DNA from 4 places in the Synechococcus sp. R5-13 genome. Region 4 is predicted to be linked to each of the others. Evidence: predicted binding sites of a transcription regulator. Region 4 holds the regulator's gene; each other region holds the start of a gene.
What was found. Region 4 encodes NtcA, which controls nitrogen genes in cyanobacteria. Its sites were predicted from a motif close to GTANCNNNNGNTAC; they were not measured.

Region 1 (5,569 bases), on a different contig from region 4:
GGAGATCCGCAAATTGGCGGGACGAACCACCGAGGCCAGCAACCGCATTCGCAGCTTGGCAGATCGCATCCAGCGACAAAGCCAATCCACCCTGCAATCGGCCCAGAGCAGCGCTGAGGTGGTGCAATCCCTTTACCAGCAGGCCCAGTCGGCTCAGTTGGCCCTAGAGGAGCTGCAAACCCTGTTGGAACGAGCCCAAATCTAGCCTCCCTTTTGAGATTCTTCTGGATCCTGAGAGCCTGAGGTTGCCATGGTGGCTAGGGGGCAGCTTTCCCCTCTCGAATCTCATAAGTATAAAATTGCCCAGCCACGGCAAGGGTTTCAAAGTGGTAGGTGGGCAAGGAGATCCCCAGTGGGCCAAAGTTGAGCAACGACAAATCGGTGGTGTAGAGGCTGAAAAGGATAAAATTCTGCCGGCGGGTTTGGCGCATGAACAGAGCTTCTAGTTCGGGCTGGAGCTCTCGGACAAGGGCATGACATTCCTCAATCAAAGTGACCAAGAAAGACGGGATCTGAGCGCAGTATTCTCGCGTAGCGTAGGCGGCCAGTTGTTGCCCTGCATGGGTTCTGTACTCTTCTAAGGTGGGATTGGTGATGGCCAAAGCAGCCACTCCTCCCGCCAAAACCAGCCCGGAAAGCAAGGAAAAGACCTTCAGCATCGCAGCCTCCGAAACCGAATTCTTTATTCTGCTATAGGCTTGAGCCACCTCAACAGGGATCTTTCGGCAGAAGCCAAAGGACTCCGTCCTGCCTCTGGCGGGGTTGTTGCTATGGACAAGGGATCGCAATGCTGTTGCAATGGGAACGGCCAGGAACTGCCCCACAGAAGGGCTCCATCCCTTGATTGAGTTGCCGGCCCACAGGTTAGGATGGGATCCGACGCGCAAACAGCTTGCTGCTCTCTATGGAACTTGCCGATCTAAGACGCACCCTAGAATCGCTCACCTTGCGCCTGAGCAACGCTCAGGACTATCTTTGACCTGCCCCACTTGGAGCAACAGATTGCCATCCTAGAGCAAGAAGCCTCGCAGCCGCAGTTTTGGAATGATGTAGAGGCAGCCCGCCGCCACCTGCAAAAGCTCAACAGCCTCAAGGCCTCCTGGGATCAGGTGCACCGCTGGAAGGATCGCCTGGAAGATGCCGCCAGCGCCCTTGAGCTGCTCCAAGAAGAGCCCGATCCGGAACTCTTAGCCGAGACAGCGGGATCCCTGGCAGTGGTGGAGCGGGAGTTGGGCCAGTGGGAGCTACAGCAACTGCTCTCCGGCCCCTACGACAAAAACGGTGCCATCCTCACCATCACCGCCGGCGCAGGGGGAACCGACGCCCAGGACTGGGCGGAAATGCTCCTGAAAATGTACACCCGCTGGGCCGAAAACCAGGGCTACAAGGTCAGCCTCTCGGAATACTCCGAAGGTGCCGAAGCCGGCATCAAGTCCGCCACCCTGCTGATCGAAGGCCCCTACGCCTATGGTTATCTCTCTGCCGAGAAGGGTAACCACCGGATGGAGCGCATCAGCCCCTTCAACGCCAACGGCAAACGGCAAACCAGCTTCGCCGGCGTAGAGGTGATGCCGATCCTGGAAGAGGAAAGCGAGTATGAGCTGAAGATGGAAGATCTGGAGTTCGAGACCTCCCGCTCGGGTGGAGCAGGTGGCCAAAACGTGAACAAAGTGGAAACAGCGGTGCGGGTGATCCACAAGCCCACCGGCATTGCCGTGCGCTGCACCGAGGAGCGCTCCCAACTGCAAAACAAAGAGCGGGCCATCCAGATCTTGAAGGCCAAGCTGATCGAGATGGAAGAAGAAAAACGCAGACAAAAGCTGGCCGAGATTCGCGGCGAGATGGTGACTCAGGGCTTTGGGGGGCGTATTCGCACCTACACCTTCGATCCTTACAAGTTGATCAAGGATCACCGCACCAACGCCGAAACCTACAATGTCGAGGCCTTTATGAACGGCGAGCCGGAGGAGCTGATGCATTTTATCCAGGCCTATCTGCGGCAGGAATACGCCAAACAACAGGCCGCCGCAGTCTAGGGCCGGCTGTAGCGCTCCCACACCGCCTGCATGAGGGCAGCCCGCTCCTGGGCTGAGAGCTGGGTCAAGGTCAGGGGATCCCCTTCCTGGAAAAACTCCCCTACCCCCCATCCCACGGCCCGGGGAGAGGCGGTTTTGGCTTGCAGGGATCCCGCCCAGGCCAGTCCATGCCAAGCGCCGATGGCAGTCTCCAGCGCAGAAGAAAAAACCAGATCCAGGCCGGGATGGCGGCTGAGATACTCTCGCAGCGCGATGCAGGAGCCCACCAGAGACGGCTTCACCACCAGGATCCCTTTCCATCCTGACCGATGGATCGCTTGCAACTGCTCCAGGCAGGCCACCGATTCATCCAAAGCAACGGGGGTTTGGTACTGGCGGCTGAGCTCCACCAAATGGGCGTGCTGATCCGGCGGCAGAGGCTGCTCCAAAAACTCAATCTTGACCGGCGAGGCCTGGTTGAGCCGATCACAAACCATCAGCCACCGGTGGGCCTCCGCAAGCGCTAACCCCCCATTGGCATCCAAACGCAGATAGGATCCTGGTGGCAACCGCTCCAGCCATTGCTCCAGCTTCTCCAACTCCTGCTGCATGGGATCCCTCCCCACCTTGAGCTTGTACACCGACCGCGTGAGTGGGACGGAGTCCTTGTAGGAGTCCTTGTAAGATTCCGGCGGCAGGGTCTCCCCCAAAAGTTCACAGAAAGAGAGTAGAGAGAGATCCTTGTTCAACCAATCGGGATCCCGACAGGCCAGCCAAGCGCCTTCCAACCCAAACCGGCAGGCCGGCAGTGCTTCTGGGATCCCCAAAATATGCGCCTCCGACAAAAGAGGGGGCAGCTGCCGACAAAACGCCAGAGCCTGCTCTAAGGTCTCGCTGCCAAACCAAGGGATGGGAGCAATTTCCCCATATCCCTGACAGCCTGTCTCCCGATCTGTAAGTCGGATCAGGATCCCTTCCCGGATAGACCACAGGCCGTGGTGGGTGCGCAGGGGCCGCCGAAGGGGGCGCCGATACAGGCAGAACGCAAAGCCTAGCACCTTTTTCTCCGCTTCCAAGGATCCTCAGAGTGAGGAGCTACAAGTAGAGCATCTCAAAGATTAGAGAAATGTTGCAAGCGAGATAGCGGGACTGATGTTCTTGCTGTAGCTGAAACTACAGAATTGAGTTGAAGACATAGCGTATCTTCCTGCCCTAAGAAGTGCTTCCTTACGTATGATTAAGGAAAAAAGCAGCAGATTCTGAATAGAGCATCACTTTTCCCAATAAACCTGTGCCACTGAGGAATCGCGGGTTCGGGTTTGGGTGGTAAATCCAGATTGAGTTGCCTGCACAGCTAAAACTTAGGAGTCGATGATGAGTACAGCCATTCCCGAAATCACCAAAAAGCTTTTGGAAGCCAAAGCTGAAAGGGGATTAACTTTTGCTGACTTGGAAGAGAAAATAGGCCGGGATGAGGTGTGGATTGCAGCGGTCTTCTATCGTCAGGCCAGTGCTTCCGCAGAAGAAGCAAACAAAATTGCCGAAATCTTAGGCTTGGACGCCGCTGTCGCTAAACAATTGACCGAATGCCCACTGAAAGGCTTAGGGCCAGTGGTGCCGACGGATCCCTTAATTTACCGCTTTTACGAGATTGTTCAAGTTTACGGCATGCCAATCAAAGCCGTGATTCATGAAAAGTTTGGCGATGGAATCATGAGCGCTATTGACTTCACCCTAGACATAGAAAAGGAAGAGGATCCTAAAGGAGATCGTGTTAAGGTGATTATGTCTGGTAAGTTCCTGCCCTATAAAAAGTGGTAGCAGTTAAAACATCGGCTCTGCTTCTGCCAAGGCGGCTTCCGGCCCCACCAGAGCAATGGCCGGGGGGGCCAGGTAGGTCTTTGCGGCTTGGTGGAGCTGCTCTGGGGTGAGCTGCCTGACCCCCTGCAAATACTGCCGGTCAAACTCCATGCCCAAGCCCAAAATCTCGTACCAGCCCGCCAGTTGAGCCACCTGGGCATTGGTTTGTTTGCTGAGGGCATACTGGCCCAGAAGTTTGCGCTGCGCCATTTCCACCTCTGCCAGGTCGAGCGGATTGGCCTGCAGACGGTGGATTTCTGCTTGTAGGCGTTCCAGAGCCACCTGGGTGTTCTCTGCTGCAGTGCCCATGTAAACCCCAAAAGGGGCGGGATCCCGGCGGGTGGCAAAAAAAGCCGAGACCTCATAGGCCAGGCCACAGCGCTCCCGCAGTTCCACAAACAGACGGCTGGACAGACCGCTCCCCAAGTAGGTGGCCAGCAACTTCAGGGCCGGATAATCCGCAGAAGCAGCAGGGGATCCGCGAAACCCGATCAAGATCGTCGTCTGCTGAGTGGGCTGGGGCAACCTCAGCAGTTGGGGATCCCTCAGAGGGGGCAGGGGAACATCCCGATCCTCTGGAGAGGGGCCGGGAACAACCCAGTCTCCCAAAGCCGCTTCCACCTGGGCAGCCATCTGCTCCGGCGGCTCTGGGCCGATCACCACCATCACCATTCCATTGGGACGACAGTAGGCCGCGTGATAGGCCACCAAATCCTCGCGGGTCAGGGATCCCACCGTTTCCAGCCGTCCCAACCCCGGCAGAGCGTAGGGATGATCCCCATAGAGGGCTTGTTGCACCTGCTCGAAAGCCAAGCTGAAGGGCCGTTCCTGTTGGGCGCGAATGGCTTGCAGCATCAACCCCTGCTCTCGCGCCACCTCCTCTTCAGGAAAACTGGGATCCCGCAGCGTCTCCGCAAGCAAATCCAGCAACTCCGGGAAATCGGCAGCCACACAGCGCAGGCTCACCTCGAAAGAGTCGGCAGAACTGTCCACCGATAGCGAGGCTCCCAGCGATTCCACCGCAGCAGCAATGGCCTGGGAGTTGCGCCGATGCGTACCTTTGGTGAGGACAGCCGCCATCAAGTGGCTCACCCCCGCCTGTTGCGGCCGCTCTGCCCGGCTACCACCGCGGAAAAAACAGTGGGCAGCTAAGATCTCCACCGTTGGGTTCTGGCCCAGCAACAGCGTGATGCCATTGGCCAAAAGGACGCGCTGTAAACGGCCACGTTGGGTGGCAAGCAGAGCAGAGTTCATGCAGGCAAGGGATCCCGTCCAAAATCCGAAAATCAAGAGTCCGGAGCGTCGAGGCAGCGCTCACCGACAGGCCAGTTGCAGCTCCGAAGCCGCCGCTGTATCCAGGGCAGTCGGCTTGAGAACGGTGACTACATAAGCCTCCGGAGACAAGTACTGCTGGGCCAACTCCCGGATCTGAGCCGGAGTAAAGGATTGCACCAGCTCCAGGTACTCTTGAATGCGTTGCACCCCGCCCAACGTCTCGTAGTAGCCATAGATGCCCGCCAATTGGCTGGGGGACTCGGCGGAGAACAGAAACTCATGGATGAGCATACGCCGGGTGCGATCCAACTCCGCTTGGCCGATGCCATCCTGCTGCAGCTTTTCAATCTCGTGCAGAATCGTCGCCTCCACCCGCGCCACATCCTCCGGCTCCAGTTGAGCCCCAATACAAAACAGTC
Region 2 (5,569 bases), on a different contig from region 4:
AGTCGCGTGGCCGATTCCATCTACTGGCTCAACCGCTACGTGGAGCGCGCCGAGAACATCGCCCGCTTTATCGATGTCAACCTAAACCTGATTCTCGACTCGCCCAGCGGCACCGCTCAGCAGTGGGATCCCATTGTCTACACCACTGGGGATCAGGAGCTGTTTTACCAACGCTATGGCCAGGCAACCCAAGAAACAGTCATCCAGTTCCTGGCTTTTGATAGGGATTACCCCAACTCCATCCTTTCCTGTTTGCGGCTGGCGCGGGAAAATGCCCGCTCTGTGCGGGAGGTCATTTCTTCAGAAATGTGGGAGCGGGTCAACCGCTTTTATTTGATGGTCAAAGAAGCGGCTCAGCAAGGCCCCCACCTGAGTCAGCTCCATGATTTTTTCACGGAAGTGAAGCTGGCCAGTCACCTATTCGCCGGGGTGATGGATGCCACCATGACCCATGGGGAAGGATGGCATTTTGGCCAGATTGGCCGTCTTTTGGAGCGGGCGGACAAAACGGCGCGCATTTTGGATGTTAAGTATTTTATTTTGCTGCCCTCTCTGCAGTATGTGGGTACGGCTTTGGATGAGTTGCAGTGGATTGCTTTGCTGAAGTCGGCCAGTGCTTATGAAATGTATCGGAAACACAGCCGCCAACACCGCATCAATCCCAGGGAGGTGGCCTCTTTTCTCATTTTGGATCGGCAATTTCCCCGCTCCATTCAGTTTTGTCTTATTCATGCGGATCGATCCCTGCACCAAATCACCGGCACCCCAGCCGATACTTGGCGGGATCCCAGCGAGCGAGCTTTGGGCCGCCTGCGTTCTGAGCTGGACTACCTGACCATCGACGACATTATGGAGCAGGGCTTACATGAGTTTCTCGACAAATTGCAGCTACAAATGAACCACGTTGGCGATTGCATCTACGAAACTTTCTTTGCCATTCGCCCCTTGCAACCGTCTGAATCCTCTCTACTCTCTCAACGTCAAGCCCAACTGACATGAACGGCCTCGACTCTAAATGCAACGAGAAAAACAGGACACCTGGCCAATTGGGCTGGATCGGCAGCCGACGGGAGTAGATGAGGCAGCCTTTATTGCCGCCAATGCCACACTGATCGGCGATGTCCAACTTGCGGAAGCGGTGAGCATCTGGTACGGGGCCATCTTGCGGGGGGATCTCTCGCCCATTGTGATTGGCCGCCGCAGCAATATCCAAGATGGAGCCATTCTGCACGGGGATCCCGGACAGCCGACCCTGATTGGCGAGGAAGTGACCATAGGCCATCGAGCGGTCATCCACAGTGCCCACATCGAGGGGGGATGTCTGATCGGGATTGGGGCCATTATCTTGAACGGGGTCACCATCGGGGCGGGCAGCATGGTGGGAGCTGGAGCGGTGGTCACCCGGTCTGTGCCACCTCGCTCTTTGGCGGCGGGGATCCCGGCCAAGGTTATCCGCACCCTCACCGAGGAAGAGGTCAAGCAACTGCGCCTTCACGCCCAGCACTACGTGGATCTGGCGCTTCAACATGCCAGCCGCTTTGGCCGGTGGAGCAGAGGTTCGGGCGAGCGGCTCTGAACCTATTTTGCAAGCCGTCTCTCAACAGCCGGGATCCGCGCAGAGCACCCAGGTATCTTTGCTGCCGCCCCCCTGGGAGGAGTTCACCACCAGAGATCCCTTCTTGAGGGCGACGCGGGTCAGCCCCCCTGGGTGAACGTAGATCTCTTTGCCGTAGAGGATATAGGGCCGCAAGTCCACATGACAGGGTTCTAGACGGGGGCCTTCTCCCCGATCCACCAAGGTGGGCACGCGAGAAAGGCACAGGGTGGGTTGGGCGATGTAGTTGCGCGGCTGGGCGCGGATTTTCTCAGCAAAAGCAGACCGCTCTTCCGGTGTGGCCTGGGATCCCATCAACATGCCGTAGCCACCCGACTCGTTGGCTGCCTTCACCACCAGCTTGTCCAGGTTTTCCAGTACGTACGCCTGATCCTTAGGATCCCAGCAGAGGTAGGTGGGCACGTTGGGCAAAATGGCCTCTTCTCCCAGGTAGTAGCGGATCATCTGCGGCACATAGGCGTAGATCACCTTGTCGTCCGCCACCCCTGTTCCCAAAGCGTTGGCAATCGCCAGCCGCCCTGACCGATAAACCTCAAACAGGCCCGGAACCCCCAGTAGAGAATCGGGGCGAAAGGCCAGCGGATCGATGAAGTCGTCGTCGATACGGCGGTAGATCACATCCACCCGCTGCAGCCCTTTGGTGGTGCGCATTTGCAAATAGCCATCGGCCACCACCAGATCCCGTCCTTCCACCAGCTCCACCCCCATCTGCTGGGCGAGGAAAGAATGCTCGAAGTAGGCGGAGTTGTAGATGCCGGGGGTGAGCACCACCACCGTTGGGTTGGCTAGGTGCGGCACCAGGTTAAGCAGAGTATCCAACAAATGGCTAGGGTAATCGTCCACCGGGCGGATCCCCATGGTGTTGAACAGGGAGGGAAAGGTGCTTTTCATCACCCGCCGATTTTCCAGCACGTAGGAGATTCCCGACGGACAGCGCAGGTTATCTTCCAACACGTACCAAGTCCCGTCCCGATCCCGCACCAGGTCGGTGCCGGTGACGTGGCACCAAATTCTCCCCGGCGGGTTGAGCCCCACACAGGGCCGCAGAAATCCCTTGGCCGTTTCGATCAGCTCGGCAGGGATCACCCTATCCTTGAGGATTTTCTGGTCGTGATAAACATCGTCGATGAACAGGTTGAGGGCGTGGATGCGCTGCTTGAGACCCTTCTCCAACCGCTGCCACTCGGAAGCCGAGACGATGCGGGGAATGATGTCAAAGGGGAAAATTCGCTCCGTGCCCTGGCTATCGCCATAGACGTTGAAGGTCACCCCCATTTGAAAGAGGGCCGCCTGCGCCGCCGCTTGCCGCTGCTGCAGTTCCCCTTCTTCCAGAGAATGAATGCGCTCAATCAGCGGGATCGCCTCAGGACGGGGCTGGTTACGCCCCAAAAACAGCTCGTCGTAAAACCCCTCGCCCGGGTCGTAGGCATCAAAACGCACGTCTGGGATCCCTGGAACGCTATCATCTTCTTCTACTTCTTCTACTGTTGGCGGCTCTGGATCTGCATAGTGTGCTTTCAGCTACTTTTAGCCTGGTAAAAAGAAAGAACTCCGTCCCGCTGACGCGAAAGGACTCCGTCCCGCGAACAGTGGGTTGGCCAAACCAGGGGGGGAGCTCTAGGGATCCACCACCTCAAAGGCCCACAGACCTCGCTCAGCAGGGATCCGGTGCAACCGTCCGCTGGGAAAACGCCGTTGCAGTTCTGCCCCTTGCTGATCCCATACCCACTCGTTCATGAACAGGGTAAACGGTGGCTCCAGCGCCTGGATGGGCAACACCTCAGGGGAAAACACCGCTACCTTTTGTTCCCGTCCGGCAAAAAATTGGATCCAGCTTTGCCAATAGTGGGGTTCCCCCCAGCCGAAATAGGGGTAGGCAGCGCTGGCGGCCAGATAGAAGCGGTAGTCGGGATCCATTTGGCGAGCTGCCACATAGCGCCCGGTGGCCCCCACATCATTGCCTTGAGTCCAGCCCTTGAAGACAAAATCTCCGAAGATTGCCAAGTTCCATCCCCCAATCGCCAGGATCGCGCCCCCCATCGCCACCGCTAGCAACCAACCTCTTGCCTGAGATCCTGCCCACTCCAGAAGACCGCTCAGCGCCCGCAGGAGCACCTGGATCCCTTCTAGGGTGAGGTAGGCCACGAAGGGCAGAATGACCAGCAGGCGGGTGTAGTTGGGGGCTTTGGTGATGGCAAAGCTAAAGAGCAAGTAAAGAAACAGGAAACTGCCGATACACAGCCAGTCGTGGGGTTGGCTGCGCTTCTTGAAAAGGCGGTAGAGGCCGGATCCCAGCCCCAGCCAGATCAAAGCCCCCGTCAAGGGATCCACAAAAGCATGGCCGTAGTTGGGATAGATGTAGCCGCGGTCGTGCTGGCCGGGGTCGTTGAACATACTCAGGCCGTTGAAGATGTTGCGCCAGACCGCCTCCTCTGGCGTAGCCGCATTCACCCACATCTGTTGTAACGCCCGCCCTTCCGGGAAAAAGAGAAATTGTTGGCGAGAGTACTCGGCGCTCACCGCAGGTGCTGTGACCGTGGCCACCAGAATGGGCCCAGCCACCAGAAAAAAGCCCAGCGCCGCGGGCACCGTCAGCTTAGCCAGGACCCAGAGGGGATTAGCTTGCTTGTTTTCTCCTCGGAGATCCTCCCGGCCCAGGAGCAGGTACAGAACTCCAAACAGCAACCCCAGCAGGATCACCACCCGCCCCGGCAAATAGCCGTAGAGGGAGAAAGCCGCCGCTCCTCCCCCCAGATAGAGCAACAGGGGATTTTTTTCCCGCACGCCCTTGAGGAGCAAGGCCAGGGCCGCACACTCCACCAGCACAATCAGGTTTTCCCGCATGGCCATGCGGCTGATGCCCAGCAAGGCGTGGTTGGATCCCAAGAGGGCCGCCCCCGCCAAAGCCAGCCGGGATCCCCAAAATGCCCGAAAAAACCCGTAGGCCACCAGAATGGTGACGACCCCGAAGGCGGCATGTACCGTGCGCACATTGAGCAGCGTGACTCCCCCCATCAGCCGCGTCAGGCCGCCGAAGAGGCTGAACATGAAGCGGGGGAAATAGAAATACTCCGGCATCAGCCCAAAGATATCGGGATAGCGCACCCCTGAGGCGCGACGGGCCATGGAGGTGATCACAATCTCGTCAGTATTGATCTGAAAAGGGATGTTGGGCAGGTCGTAGAGGTAGATCGGGGCAAAGACCAACACCAACAGCCCCAGGTGCAACAGCTCCTGTTGCCAGCGCAGCCGCGTCGGATCCCAAGGGGGTTGAGCCGGGGAAAACTGCGCCCAATACAACCCCACCAGCAGGATGCTCAGCAGCCAGAGGCCAATCTGCAGCACGTGGTAGCCAAACACCCCGTACCAGAGGATCAGGGCTACCCCCAAGCCCAAGCCGGATCCCAGCAGGGGCAGATGCCGGGAGGTCATCACCCTATCCCAAACCGCCATAGAACCGATACGACTGGAATCAGGAACGAATCGATCCCTCTCAGCCTACCAGGCGCAAGATGCTCGACAAAACCAGAACTCAGTCAGCGCCCTCCCCCCTAGTCTTTCTCCCAAGGGGCGAGGGGAGATCAGAAAAGGTTGGAATCAAAACTTTGCCCCACCTGTTCTAGGGATCGCCAACAGGGATTCACAAAATCAATAACCCCGCATCGGCTCCGCCTCTGGCTCCAATTCCGGATCTATGAAGTTGGACGGATCGTAGAGGAAGCGGTTGACCTCGTCCTCAATGCGATAGATCTCGAAGGGCTCCAATTGTTTGCCAGTTCGCAAGGCCAGCAGGTAGCCATCCACCAGCAGACGTAGCTCATCGGTGCGCCGGTAGCCCCGCTGCCAGGTATCCACCAGAGCATCGGTCAAAGCCTGATAGTGCCGGATCAACTTTGGGTCTTGCAACATGGTGTTCCCTTGCCCTGCCTGTTTCTATCCTAACGTTTGGTGTCT
Region 3 (5,569 bases), on a different contig from region 4:
GCCCTTGACCCCGACTTGAAGCGGTGGCCCCCCTTAAGCCGCATACTGGAAGAGCGTCAGGCCCGTCTCTTGGGCCCTGGGTTGTTGACCTAAGCTAGGGGCAATTGGAGCACTATGCCCTATACTCTCGAAGACTTAAAAGCCCACGGCCTTTCCCCAGACGAATACCAGAAGATCCAGCAGCAGCTGGGCCGGGATCCCAACCCCAACGAGCTGGCCATGTTTGGGGTGATGTGGTCAGAGCACTGCTGCTACAAAAACTCCCGCCCTCTGCTGAAAAACTTTCCCACCACGGGCGAGCGGGTAGTGGTGGGGCCGGGGGAAAATGCCGGCGTAGTGGATCTGGGGGAGGGGGATTGGCTGGCGTTTAAGATCGAGTCCCACAACCATCCTTCGGCAGTGGAGCCCTTCCAGGGGGCAGCTACCGGCGTGGGAGGGATCCTGCGGGATATCTTTACCCTGGGCGCCCGTCCCATTGCCCTGCTTAACTCGCTGCGCTTTGGGCCGCTAACCGATCCCCGCAACCGCCGCCTCATGGCCAGGGTGGTGGAAGGGATCGCCCACTACGGCAACTGTGTCGGGGTACCCACAGTGGGGGGAGAAGTGGCGGTGGATCCCTGCTACAGCGGCAATCCCTTGGTCAACGTCATGGCCCTGGGGCTGCTGGAGACGCCGGCAGTGGTGAAATCGGCAGCGCGGGGGGTGGGGAACCCGGTCTTGTACGTGGGCGCCACCACCGGGCGGGATGGCATCCGCGGCGCCAGCTTTGCCAGCGCCGAGCTCAAGGAGGATGCGCAGCAGGATCGGCCGGCAGTGCAGGTGGGGGATCCCTTCCTGGGCAAGTGCCTCATCGAGGCCTGTCTGGAGGCCTTTGCCACAGGAGCTGTGGTGGCTGCCCAGGATATGGGGGCAGCCGGGATCACCTGCTCCACCGCGGAGATGGCCGCCAAGGGAGGGGTGGGGATCCGCTTTGACCTCGACCGAGTGCCGGCGCGGGAAAGCGGCATGGCTGCCTGGGAATACCTGCTCTCGGAATCCCAGGAGCGGATGCTGCTGGTGGTGCAAAAAGGCCGCGAGGCGGAGGTGATGGAGATCTTCCACCGCTGGGGTTTGCAAGCTAGTGTGGCCGGGGAAGTCATTGCCGAGCCGCTGGTGGAGATCTGGCACCAGGGATCCTGCGTGGTGCAGGTGCCGGTGCAGGCTTTGGCCGAAGACACCCCCGTCTATGTCCGTCCGGTGTTGCCAGAGCCGCCAGCCTACGTGCAGGCAGCGTGGCAATGGGATCCCGCCACTCTACCCCCTTATGATTGCCAGGGGATCCACCTCGCTCAGGCAACGCTGGCATGGAAAGAGGTGCTGCTGCAGCTTTTGGCCAGCCCCACCCTGGCCAGCAAAGCCTGGATCTATCGCCAATACGACCACCAGGTGCAAAACAACACCGTCCTTTGGCCGGGCCAGGGAGATGCGGCGGTTATCCGCATCCGTTCCCAAAAGTTTGGCGTGGGCGAGGTGCCGCCCCTGCGGGCTTCCCGCAAGGCCATCGCTGCCACCCTGGATGGCAATGGCCGCTGGGTGTATTTGGATCCCTACGAGGGGGCCAAGGCAGCCGTGGCGGAAGCTGCCCGCAACCTCACCTGTGTGGGGGCCGATCCCCTAGCTGTTACCGATAACCTTAACTTTGGCAATCCCGAAAACCCGGTGGTGTACTGGCAGCTGGCCCTGGCCTCTCGGGGGATTGGAGATGCCTGCCGTGCCCTCGGTACGCCGGTAACGGGGGGAAACGTTTCTCTCTACAACGAGACCCTCACCCCCCAGGGATCGCAGGCTATCTACCCTACCCCTGTCATTGGCATGGTGGGTCTTATTCCCGACTTGAAATGCATCTGTGGCCAGGGGTGGCAGCAAGAAGGGGATCTCATTTACCTCCTGGGATCCCAGGCCCTCACCAGCTTGGGGGGCAGCGAGTATTTGGCGGTCATCCACCAGCAAGTTACGGGCCGGCCCGCGCCAGTGGATCTGGAATTGGAAAAGCGGGTGCAAGCTGCCTGTCGCCATGGAATCCGCCAGGGCTGGGTGCGCTCTGCCCACGACTGCAGCGAGGGGGGATTGGCTGTGGCTTTGGCAGAAGCCTGCTTGAGCGGAGGCCGCGGCGCAACCCTCTCCCTGGCTCCTGGATCCTTGCGCTGGGATCAGGCCCTGTTTGGCGAGGGATCCAGCCGCATCCTAGTCTCCGTAAGCCCGGCCCACCGTTCCCTCTGGGAAGCCTATTTGGAGTCCCAGCTCCCCGGCCAGTGGCAGCTTGTGGGACAGGTGGGATCCCCTGCGGATCCCCTGCTCTTAAGGACGGCAGAGGAGGATCCCTTACTGGTGGTGTCTTTGGCAGCCATGCAGGCCGCCTACCACGGTGCCTTTTCGGACTAGCTGAGCCTCGGTTGGGAAACCGTTTTCTGCGCCCAGCTCCCTTCTCCCTTGGGGAGAGGGGCCAGAGGTTGGAGAGGACAACATCCTTAGGGGGATTTTTCCTCACACAAATTGGCCTGGATCACCTCTCGATATTGGGACTTGGGCTTAACGCCCACCAACTGGGCCACCAGCGTCTTGTTTTTGAAAAATTGCACCGTCGGGGTGCCCGCCACCCCCCCTGCCTCTGCAATCTCCGGATCTTTCTCAATATCGATCTCCACCACGTGCAGCTTGTCCGAGAACTCATCGATGATCTTGTTCAAGATCGGCTTGAGGGCATGACAAGGGGCACAGGTGGGGGCGGTGTACTTGACCATGAGCAGGCGATCGCTTTCGTGGTAGAGTCGCCGCAGGGCATAGCTCCCCTCATGGCAAGTCTTGCTGAAGTCTAAGTCATCCTGTCCATTCTCCTCAAAGCTGGCCTCCTCAACAGCAGGATCCCCAGCAGACTCTGCCGCAGAAGTCGCAGCAGGGCTGGGTTCAGGATGGCTTTGGGGAAGGACGTGATACTCCTGGGCCAAGCCGTGTTCCGAGAGCCAGCGCTCTGCCAACATGGCCGCCATACAGCCAGTGCCGGCAGCGGTAATCGCCTGACGAAACTCGTGATCCTGCACGTCGCCGGCGGCAAACACCCCCTCCACACTGGTGGCCACGGAGCCCGGTCGGGTGACGATGTAGCCGACTTCATCCAGTTCCAGTTGTCCTTTGAACAAGTCGGTGTTGGGCTTGTGGCCAATGGCATAAAATAGGCCACCCACTGACATCTCGCGTATTTCGCCGGTTTGGTTGTTCCGCACTTTCACCCCGGTCAGGCGCAGGCCGTCGCCCATCACTTCCACCGCCTCGGTGTTCCAGTGCACAGTGATCTTGGGGTTGTTGAGAACACGATCCTGCATGGCCTTGCTGGCCCGCATTTTGTCGCTGCGCACCAGCATGTGCACGTGGGATCCAAACTTGGTCAGGTAGGTGGCCTCCTCACAGGCAGTATCGCCGCCGCCGATCACCACCAATTCCACCCCTCTGAACATGGGCATAGCCCCATCGCAGACAGCACAAGCTGACATGCCCCGGTTCCAGTAGGTCTCCTCCCCCGGCAGGTGTAGGCGCTTGGCTGTGGCCCCGGTGGCGATGATCAGGCTGTGGGTGCGCAATTCCCGCTCGTCAGAACGGACGACAAAAGGCCGCTGGCTTAAATCCACAAAGGTGACATCTTCGGTGTAAAGTTCTGCCCCCCACCGCTGCGCTTGAGCCCGCATGTTCTTCATCAGTTGGGGGCCGGTGATGCCCTCGGGAAAGCCCGGAAAGTTCTCCACCTCGGTGGTGGTCATCAGTTGCCCGCCCGGGATCCCGCCCGCCTGGAACCCCTCAAACACAACCGGCTTCAGGTTGGCACGCCCAGCGTAAATGGCTGCTGTAAACCCAGCAGGGCCGGAGCCGATAATCACCACATTCTCAACCCGACTTTGCTCTGTCATCCGATGTCTCTCCTTCTGCAATGGGAATAAAAGCCAAACTCATAACGACTACGCTTTAGCTTAACACCCCTTGGCGAACCGGTCGAGGCCGAGGCCTATTAGCCTCATTTTCGCTCGCCTCAGGCAACCGGGGCAGGGTTTTGCCCGCCCCATCCGGTTATTTCTGCCCAGAGGTTGGCAGGGTGGCGGCCATTGCCCAAGTTTTGGATCCCCAACACCCAATCCCGGTTGACCCAAGCCAGAAGGAAAAGAGGTGTCTGAGATGGCCAGCAATTTGGTCTTGGTCAGAAAGCGGAGCTCAAATGAATTTTGTATCAGAAACTACAAAATACCCGTGTTGGCCTTTCTAGGATGAGTGAGCGTTTTTGGCCTGTCTGGGTCGAAGCGTGGGGATCACCTGCTGGGATCCCATTTGTTTCAGCCACAGTTCCCCCAGTCTTAACCGCAACCCAATCAGGAGAGAGTAATGGCATCCACGCCCCAAGAAGTGCTTCAGATGATCCAGGACAACAACGTCCAGATAGTGGATCTCAAGTTTGTGGATATCTTTGGCACCTGGCAGCATGTTTCCTTCCACACCTCGATGATCAAGGAAGAAACCTTCACTGAGGGGCTTCCCTTTGACGGATCCAGTATCCGGGGCTGGAAAGCGATCAACGAGTCGGACATGTACATGGTGCCGGATCCCAAAACGGCTTGGATCGATCCCTTTCTGGAGGTGCCCACCCTCAGCATAACTTGCAGCATTGTTGAGCCGCGCACTGGCCAGCCCTATAGCCGCTGTCCCCGCAGCCTTGCCGCCCGTGCCGTTGCCTATCTGCAATCGACGGGCATTGCCGATACGGCTTACTTCGGGCCGGAAGCGGAGTTTTTCATTTTTGAGGATGTTCGCTTCGACCAGACCCAAAACTCGGCCTACTACTTCGTGGATTCCATCGAAGGTCGCTGGAACTCGGGCCGCGAGGAGAAAGGTGGCAACCTGGGCTACAAGCCTCGCTACAAAGAGGGCTATTTCCCGGCCCCGCCCACCGATGCCCATCAAAACATCCGCACCGAGATGCTGCTGACCATGGGCAAGTTGGGGGTGCCCATCGAGAAGCATCACCACGAGGTGGCTACCGGCGGGCAAGGGGAGTTGGGCTATCGCTTTGCCGATCTGATCACGGCTGCCGACTACATGATGGTTTACAAATACGTGATCCGGAACGTGGCCCGCAAGCACGGCAAAACCGTCACCTTCATGCCCAAGCCCCTATTTAACGACAACGGCACTGGCATGCACACCCACCAGTCCCTCTGGAAGGATGGCCAGCCCCTGTTCTACAGCGAAGGCACCTATGCCAACCTGAGCGAGACAGCTCTCTACTACATCGGTGGCCTGCTCAAGCATGCCCCGGCAATCCTGGCCTTCACCAACCCCACCACCAACTCCTACAAGCGCTTGGTGCCCGGCTTCGAGGCGCCGGTGAACCTGGCTTACTCCCAGGGCAACCGTTCCGCCGCCATTCGCATTCCCGTGACCGGCAACAATCCCAAGGCCAAGCGTCTGGAGTTCCGCTGCCCGGATGCCACCTGCAACCCCTACATCGCCTTTTCGGCCATGCTGATGGCTGGCCTGGACGGGATCAAGA
Region 4 (5,569 bases):
CTTTATGTTTTTTGAGTTTAAGAACGACTCTATCTTTGATATATCGACGATAGCTGTCCCATCCTTGTCTCTTAGTACTTCGTCTGGTGTCTCAGGATCTGGTGCTTTACCAATGACCTGAGTAACCTGCTCATTCTGGGAGTCCTGATTTGAGTCCTGATTTGCAGTTGGGCATATCTCGGATCCATGAGAACTTTGAATAGTAACCCGTAGTTGCCGATAAATATCTTTGGCCTCTTCCACTAGATTTTCCAGAATGGCTAGCTGATTGTTCAGTTGCTGGCCATGTTCGGCCAACTTTACAGATATAGCTTGTAGAAAGTCTCTGCCCCAGTCCTGTAGCAAGCTTTGCTGGCTGTCAGCAAGGCGAAATTTAAACTCTTCAAGGGTAGCTTGGACGGCCTGTAACTTTTCCTGTAACTTTTGAGAAATCTTGTCTACCAATCCTTCGCTCAACTTGATGAGTGCTTTGTCCGGGTCGTTGAGTTTTTGGCTGTGTTGGCTTAGCTGCGAAGATATATCTCTGATAATCTCTCGTTTCCAGATTTCCAGTTTAGGACTGGCCCCATACTGGCGAGCAACGTAAATGCCTACCGAGAAACCAACAGCTGCCCCAATCAATAAAACCAAAACTAAGTCCATCAGATACTCCTGTCCTCTGCTGCTGTTACTTTTCTTTCCAGTTAACTGGATTACCTGCTTGCCTCAACATGATAGGAGGAGATAGGTGAATTTTCAAGCAGATGGGGACCTGCCTCTGACCGAAGCTGGGCGCCGACAAGGGATCCCAGCCAGCCTTGCTGAAGGGCTTCTTGAGCAGGAGTCAGCTCAGGCAACACCTCCAACGTGTAGACATCGGGCCGAGGGGGATCCAACGGGATCCAGAAATGTTTCAACTGATCGGCTTGAAAAACGCTCAAACAAATGATCTGGTGGGGCTGATAGGCCGTCAAGCGTTCCGCCAAGTTGGCAGCGCTCACCCTGAACCCATCCAGGGCCACCAGCTCATCGCCGGCCCAGATGCCCGCTTTTTGCGCCGGGGATCCCATCTCTACTGCGCTGATGCGATTGCCCTCGCCGTTGAAATTGAGGCCCAGGTATGGGATGGGGTTGGGGCGGCTGAAGTGGGCTTTAAGGGTGAGGCCAAAGGGGTGTAGGTAAGTGTTGTAGTCTAGCTCTTCCGTGCCTTCCACATAGGCGGAGAAAAACCGGCCAAGATCGGCACCGGCTGCCCGCTCAAACGCCTCCCGCAAGTCTTGGTCGCTGTAGCCCTTCTCTGACCGACCAAAGCGCTGCCACAGATCCTGCAAAGCTGTATCCAGGGATCCCTGACCGCCGGAAAGGTGGCGAATGTGCAGATCCAGCAGCCAACAGACCAAAGCCCCCTTTAAGTAATAAGAAACCTGGCTGTTGAGGGTGTTTTCGTGGGGGCGGTAGAGTTTGATCCAGGTATCGAAGCTGGACTCCCGCAGCGATTGCACGGCCCGGCCCGGAGTACGCTGCAAGCGACCAATCTGTTCGGAAAGAATCTTCAAGAAATCGCCGGCACTGAGGATCCCTGCCCTCAATAAGATGACGTTTTCGTAATAGCTGGTCGCCCCCTCACAAAACCACAGACATTCCAGATAATTTTCCTGGTTGTAATCGATCTTTTCCAATGCCAGAGGACGCAGACGCTTGACATTCCAGGCATGAAACAACTCGTGGGCCAGCAAAGACAAAAAGCGCCGATAGGACTCCGGCTGATGCAGCTCCAGCCCAGAGTAAAGAAGGGTGGTGCTGTACTTGTGCTCAAGGCCACCAAATCCTCCCGGTGACAAATGCACGATAAACCAGTAACGGTCATAGGGTAGCCCACCAAAAAATGCGGCTGTGGTTTCGACAATGGCCTTGGCATCAGCGACAGCCCGCTCCACATCCAGAGTGCCCGCCCCCCAAACCACAAAGTAATGGGGGATCCCTTCCACCTCAAACGATTGCATCCGATGCAGGCCCACCTCCACCGGGCTATCCACCAGCTCGTCGTAGTCTTCCGCCACAAAAGACTGGCCGGAAGTGGGATCCTCAGAAGGAGAGGTCAAGGGCCGCAAACTGGTGGCGATGTGCCAATCCGGCTTGGGGGGGATCACCGTCAAAGTGTAGGGTTCCCGCTCGCGACCGGGCACGTAGAGGAAGAGCGCTGCCCCGTTGAAATAGGCGTGGGTCAAATCCAGATGGTTTGTGCGCACCGTCAGCTCATAGGCATAGACCCGGTAGCACACCTTCACGGCAGAACAGCCCGGCGGATCGATCTGCCAGGTGTTCTTATCCACCTTCCGCCAGGCCAAAGGGATCCCTTGCTCGGTTGCCGCCTGAAACTCCTGCACGTGACGGGCATATTCCCGCACCAGGTAGGATCCCGGCGTCCACACCGGCAGTCGCAGCCGCAAAGGCACCTCTGGATCCACCTCTTGGATCTGCAGTTCCACCTCCAGCAGGTGATTGGCCGGATCCGGCATCCGCACTGTGAAATGCTGGCGGCTCAGTTGAGAAGGTGCAGCAACGATAACCTCTGGGATCCCCATAGATAGATAGATAGATAGAATGTTCCAACCCACTCCACTCTCTACCGCCAAGGGCCGACGCAACCCCCAGCGACAATGGCTCCTATCCTAACCTCTGCCTTTGGCTGGAGAGCAGCAACGAGACTTAAAAATGTAGCGCGTGCTACAAAGATACCTAGGCAGAACCTTCTACTTTAGGGTAAATCTTGGTATCCTCGTAGATTCTGAAGTCAATGGGTTGCAACCTAGCCTAATGCTTCTAGATTGATCTTAGTAGGTTGATCTTAGGTATAAACTGACCTTAAAAGGTTGATGAGTATGGCGGTGGCCGTAGCGGAAAAATCTCTGATCACAGCCTTCAAGCAATTGGGAGGCCCTCACCATCCTCCGGTTATCGAAACGTTTGAGCGTGGGAAGACCATTTTTTTTCCAGGGGATCCGGCGGAGCGGGTTTACTTTTTGGTAAAGGGAGCCGTTAAGCTCTCGCGGGTCTACGAAATGGGAGAGGAAATCACCGTTGCCCTCCTGCGGGAAAACAGCATCTTCGGCGTGCTCTCCTTTATCACGGGACAGCGCTCCGACCGCTTTTATCACTCGGTGGCTTTTACACCTACCGAGTTACTCTCTCTGCCGATCGAGCAGGTGGAAAAATCCTTGCAGGAGAACGCCGAACTGGCCATGTTGCTGGTTAAAAGCCTGTCGTCTCGTATCTTGCAAACGGAGATGATGATCGAGACGCTGGCTCATCGCGACATGGGATCCCGTCTGGTCAGCTTTTTGTTGATTCTCTGTCGCGATTTCGGGGTGCCTGGCCCAGATGGGGTCACCATCGATCTCAAGCTGTCTCACCAGGCCATTGCCGAGGCCATTGGCTCAACCCGCGTCACCATCACCCGCCTGTTGGGAGAGCTGCGCAAGAAGAAGTACATCTCCATTCACAAGAAGAAGATCACCGTACACGACCCGATGCGGCTGAGCCATCGCTTTGCCTAGAAGGAAGAGGAGAACACCTCCTGAGTAGCACCTTGCCCAGGCAAACCCCGCTCGACGGCTAGTTGAAGCTCTGGCCGGCCTATGTTCAATCTACTGCTGCAGCCTTGAAGAATCTCTGTGCCCGAAGGACAGACTTAAAGTTTTCTGGAAGCTGACCGGATCGCGGGCAAGAATCTACTAGTCTATGGGGGGATCTGGCTTTGGCCAGAGCTATCTAGCCAATTGCTGAGGTGTAACTGTGGAAACGGCCATCGAGTGGATTACCGCCCATGAGATCCTCGACTCGCGAGGGCGTCCCACCCTAGAAGCCCTGGTGGGTCTAGCCAATGGAGCAACGGGCTTGGCGCAGGTTCCCAGCGGTGCCTCGACCGGTACCTTCGAGGCCCATGAGCTGCGGGACGGGGATCCCAAACGCTACGGCGGTAAGGGTGTGCTGAGGGCGGTGGAAAACATCCTTGGCCCCATCCAGTCGGAGCTGCAGGGAGAAGATGCCCTCAACCAAGCCCGTATTGACCAGTTGCTGATCGACCTGGACGGCACCCCCAACAAGTCCCGCCTGGGGGCCAACGCTATTTTGGCAGTTTCTCTGGCGACAGCCAAAGCGGCTGCGGAAGCAGTGGGCTTGCCTCTTTACAAATACCTGGGGGGGCCCTTTGCCAACCTGCTGCCGGTGCCGCTGATGAACGTGCTCAACGGCGGCGCCCACGCCGACAACAACGTCGATATTCAAGAATTTATGCTTGTGCCCATTGGAGCGGCCAGCTTTCGCGAGGCGCTGCGCTACGGGGCTGAGGTGTTTGCGGTACTAAAACAAGTGCTGCAGCAGAAGGGGCTGTCCACCGGTGTGGGGGATGAAGGGGGGTTTGCTCCTGATCTCGACTCCAATGCGGCGGCTTTGGATCTGCTGATGACGGCTATTGAACAGGCAGGCTACAAACCGGGAGCAGATATCGCCTTGGCCTTGGATGTGGCCGCCAACGAGCTGCTGCAGGATGGGCAATATCACTTTGAGGGCAAAGCCCACAGCGCGGCTGATATGGTGGCTTACTACCAGCAACTGCTGGCCAACTATCCCATCCTTTCCATTGAAGATGGGCTAGCGGAAGAAGACTGGGCCGGTTGGCAAGCCATGACCGCTCAACTGGGATCCCGGGTACAGCTGGTGGGAGATGACCTGTTTGTAACCAACCTGACCCGCCTGCAAAAGGGTATCGACAGCGCCGCCGCCAACGCCATTTTGATCAAGCCCAACCAAATCGGCACCCTGACGGAGACCATCTCGGCCATCCAATTGGCAGTTCAAGCCGGCTTTCGCACCATCATCAGCCACCGCTCTGGCGAGACGGAAGACACCACCATTGCCGACTTGGCGGTGGCCACCCGTGCCGGGCAGATCAAAACCGGATCCCTCTGCCGCAGCGAGCGCATTGCCAAGTACAACCAACTGCTGCGCATCGAAGACGAGCTGGGGGAAGCGGCAGTTTATGCCGGTCGGGTGGGCCTGGGTCCTAGAGCTCGCTAACTTCCCGTTCCGTCCCAGGGGATCCCTAGCACCTGCACCAAAAAGGCCCAGCGGTCGGCAGCTTCCTCAATCAGCTTGCTGGTGGGCTTGCCGGCCCCGTGCCCTGCCTTGGTGTCGATGCGGATGAGGATGGGCTGGGATCCCCCCTGGGCTGCCTGCAGGGCAGCGGCAAACTTGAAGCTGTGGGCGGGCACCACCCGGTCGTCGTGATCTGCGGTGGTGATCAGGGTGGCGGGATAGGCAGTGCCGGGCTTGAGGTTGTGCAGAGGGGAATAGGCGTAGAGGGCCTTGAATTCCTCCGGGTTCTCCGGGGATCCGTACTCGGAGATCCAGGCCCAGCCGATGGTGAACTTATGAAAGCGCAGCATGTCGAACACCCCCACTGCCGGCAGGGCCGCTGCAAACAGCTCCGGCCTCTGAACCAGGCAGGCCCCCACTAAGAGGCCGCCGTTGCTGCCGCCGGAGATGGCCAACTTGGCGGGGTTGGTGTAGCCATGGGCTATCAGCCACT

Region 1: a site for NtcA is predicted at 3,179-3,192, ahead of cynS (cyanase). Genes of this name have one in related genera too.
Region 2: a site for NtcA is predicted at 3,127-3,140, ahead of NW840_RS00875 (circularly permuted type 2 ATP-grasp protein). Genes of this name have one in related genera too.
Region 3: a site for NtcA is predicted at 4,250-4,263, ahead of glnA (type I glutamate--ammonia ligase). Genes of this name have one in related genera too.

Annotation. Positions count from the first base shown of each region.
Region 1 is NZ_JANSIL010000149.1:7,354-12,922, reverse strand. Features, by position in the region: gene NW840_RS11320 (methyl-accepting chemotaxis protein) at 1-205, shown strand, start outside; gene NW840_RS11315 (DUF4359 domain-containing protein) at 258-659, opposite strand; one part of gene prfB (peptide chain release factor 2) at 905-976, shown strand; one part of gene prfB (peptide chain release factor 2) at 978-2,036, shown strand; gene NW840_RS11305 (o-succinylbenzoate synthase) at 2,033-3,073, opposite strand; gene cynS (cyanase) at 3,387-3,836, shown strand; gene NW840_RS11295 (M16 family metallopeptidase) at 3,840-5,129, opposite strand; gene NW840_RS11290 (M16 family metallopeptidase) at 5,190-5,569, opposite strand, start outside.
Region 2 is NZ_JANSIL010000012.1:1,999-7,567, reverse strand. Features, by position in the region: gene NW840_RS00885 (alpha-E domain-containing protein) at 1-999, shown strand, start outside; gene NW840_RS00890 (hypothetical protein) at 1-1, shown strand, start outside; gene NW840_RS00880 (gamma carbonic anhydrase family protein) at 1,016-1,576, shown strand; gene NW840_RS00875 (circularly permuted type 2 ATP-grasp protein) at 1,598-3,055, opposite strand; gene NW840_RS00870 (glycosyltransferase family 39 protein) at 3,233-5,047, opposite strand; gene NW840_RS00865 (DUF6761 family protein) at 5,264-5,524, opposite strand.
Region 3 is NZ_JANSIL010000028.1:27,128-32,696, forward strand. Features, by position in the region: gene recG (ATP-dependent DNA helicase RecG) at 1-93, shown strand, start outside; gene purL (phosphoribosylformylglycinamidine synthase subunit PurL) at 115-2,421, shown strand; gene trxB (thioredoxin-disulfide reductase) at 2,508-3,938, opposite strand; gene glnA (type I glutamate--ammonia ligase) at 4,405-5,569, shown strand, end outside.
Region 4 is NZ_JANSIL010000097.1:12,979-18,547, reverse strand. Features, by position in the region: gene NW840_RS08120 (hypothetical protein) at 1-642, opposite strand, end outside; gene NW840_RS08115 (M61 family metallopeptidase) at 693-2,597, opposite strand; gene ntcA (global nitrogen regulator NtcA) at 2,862-3,536, shown strand; gene eno (phosphopyruvate hydratase) at 3,775-5,058, shown strand; gene NW840_RS08100 (prolyl oligopeptidase family serine peptidase) at 5,055-5,569, opposite strand, start outside.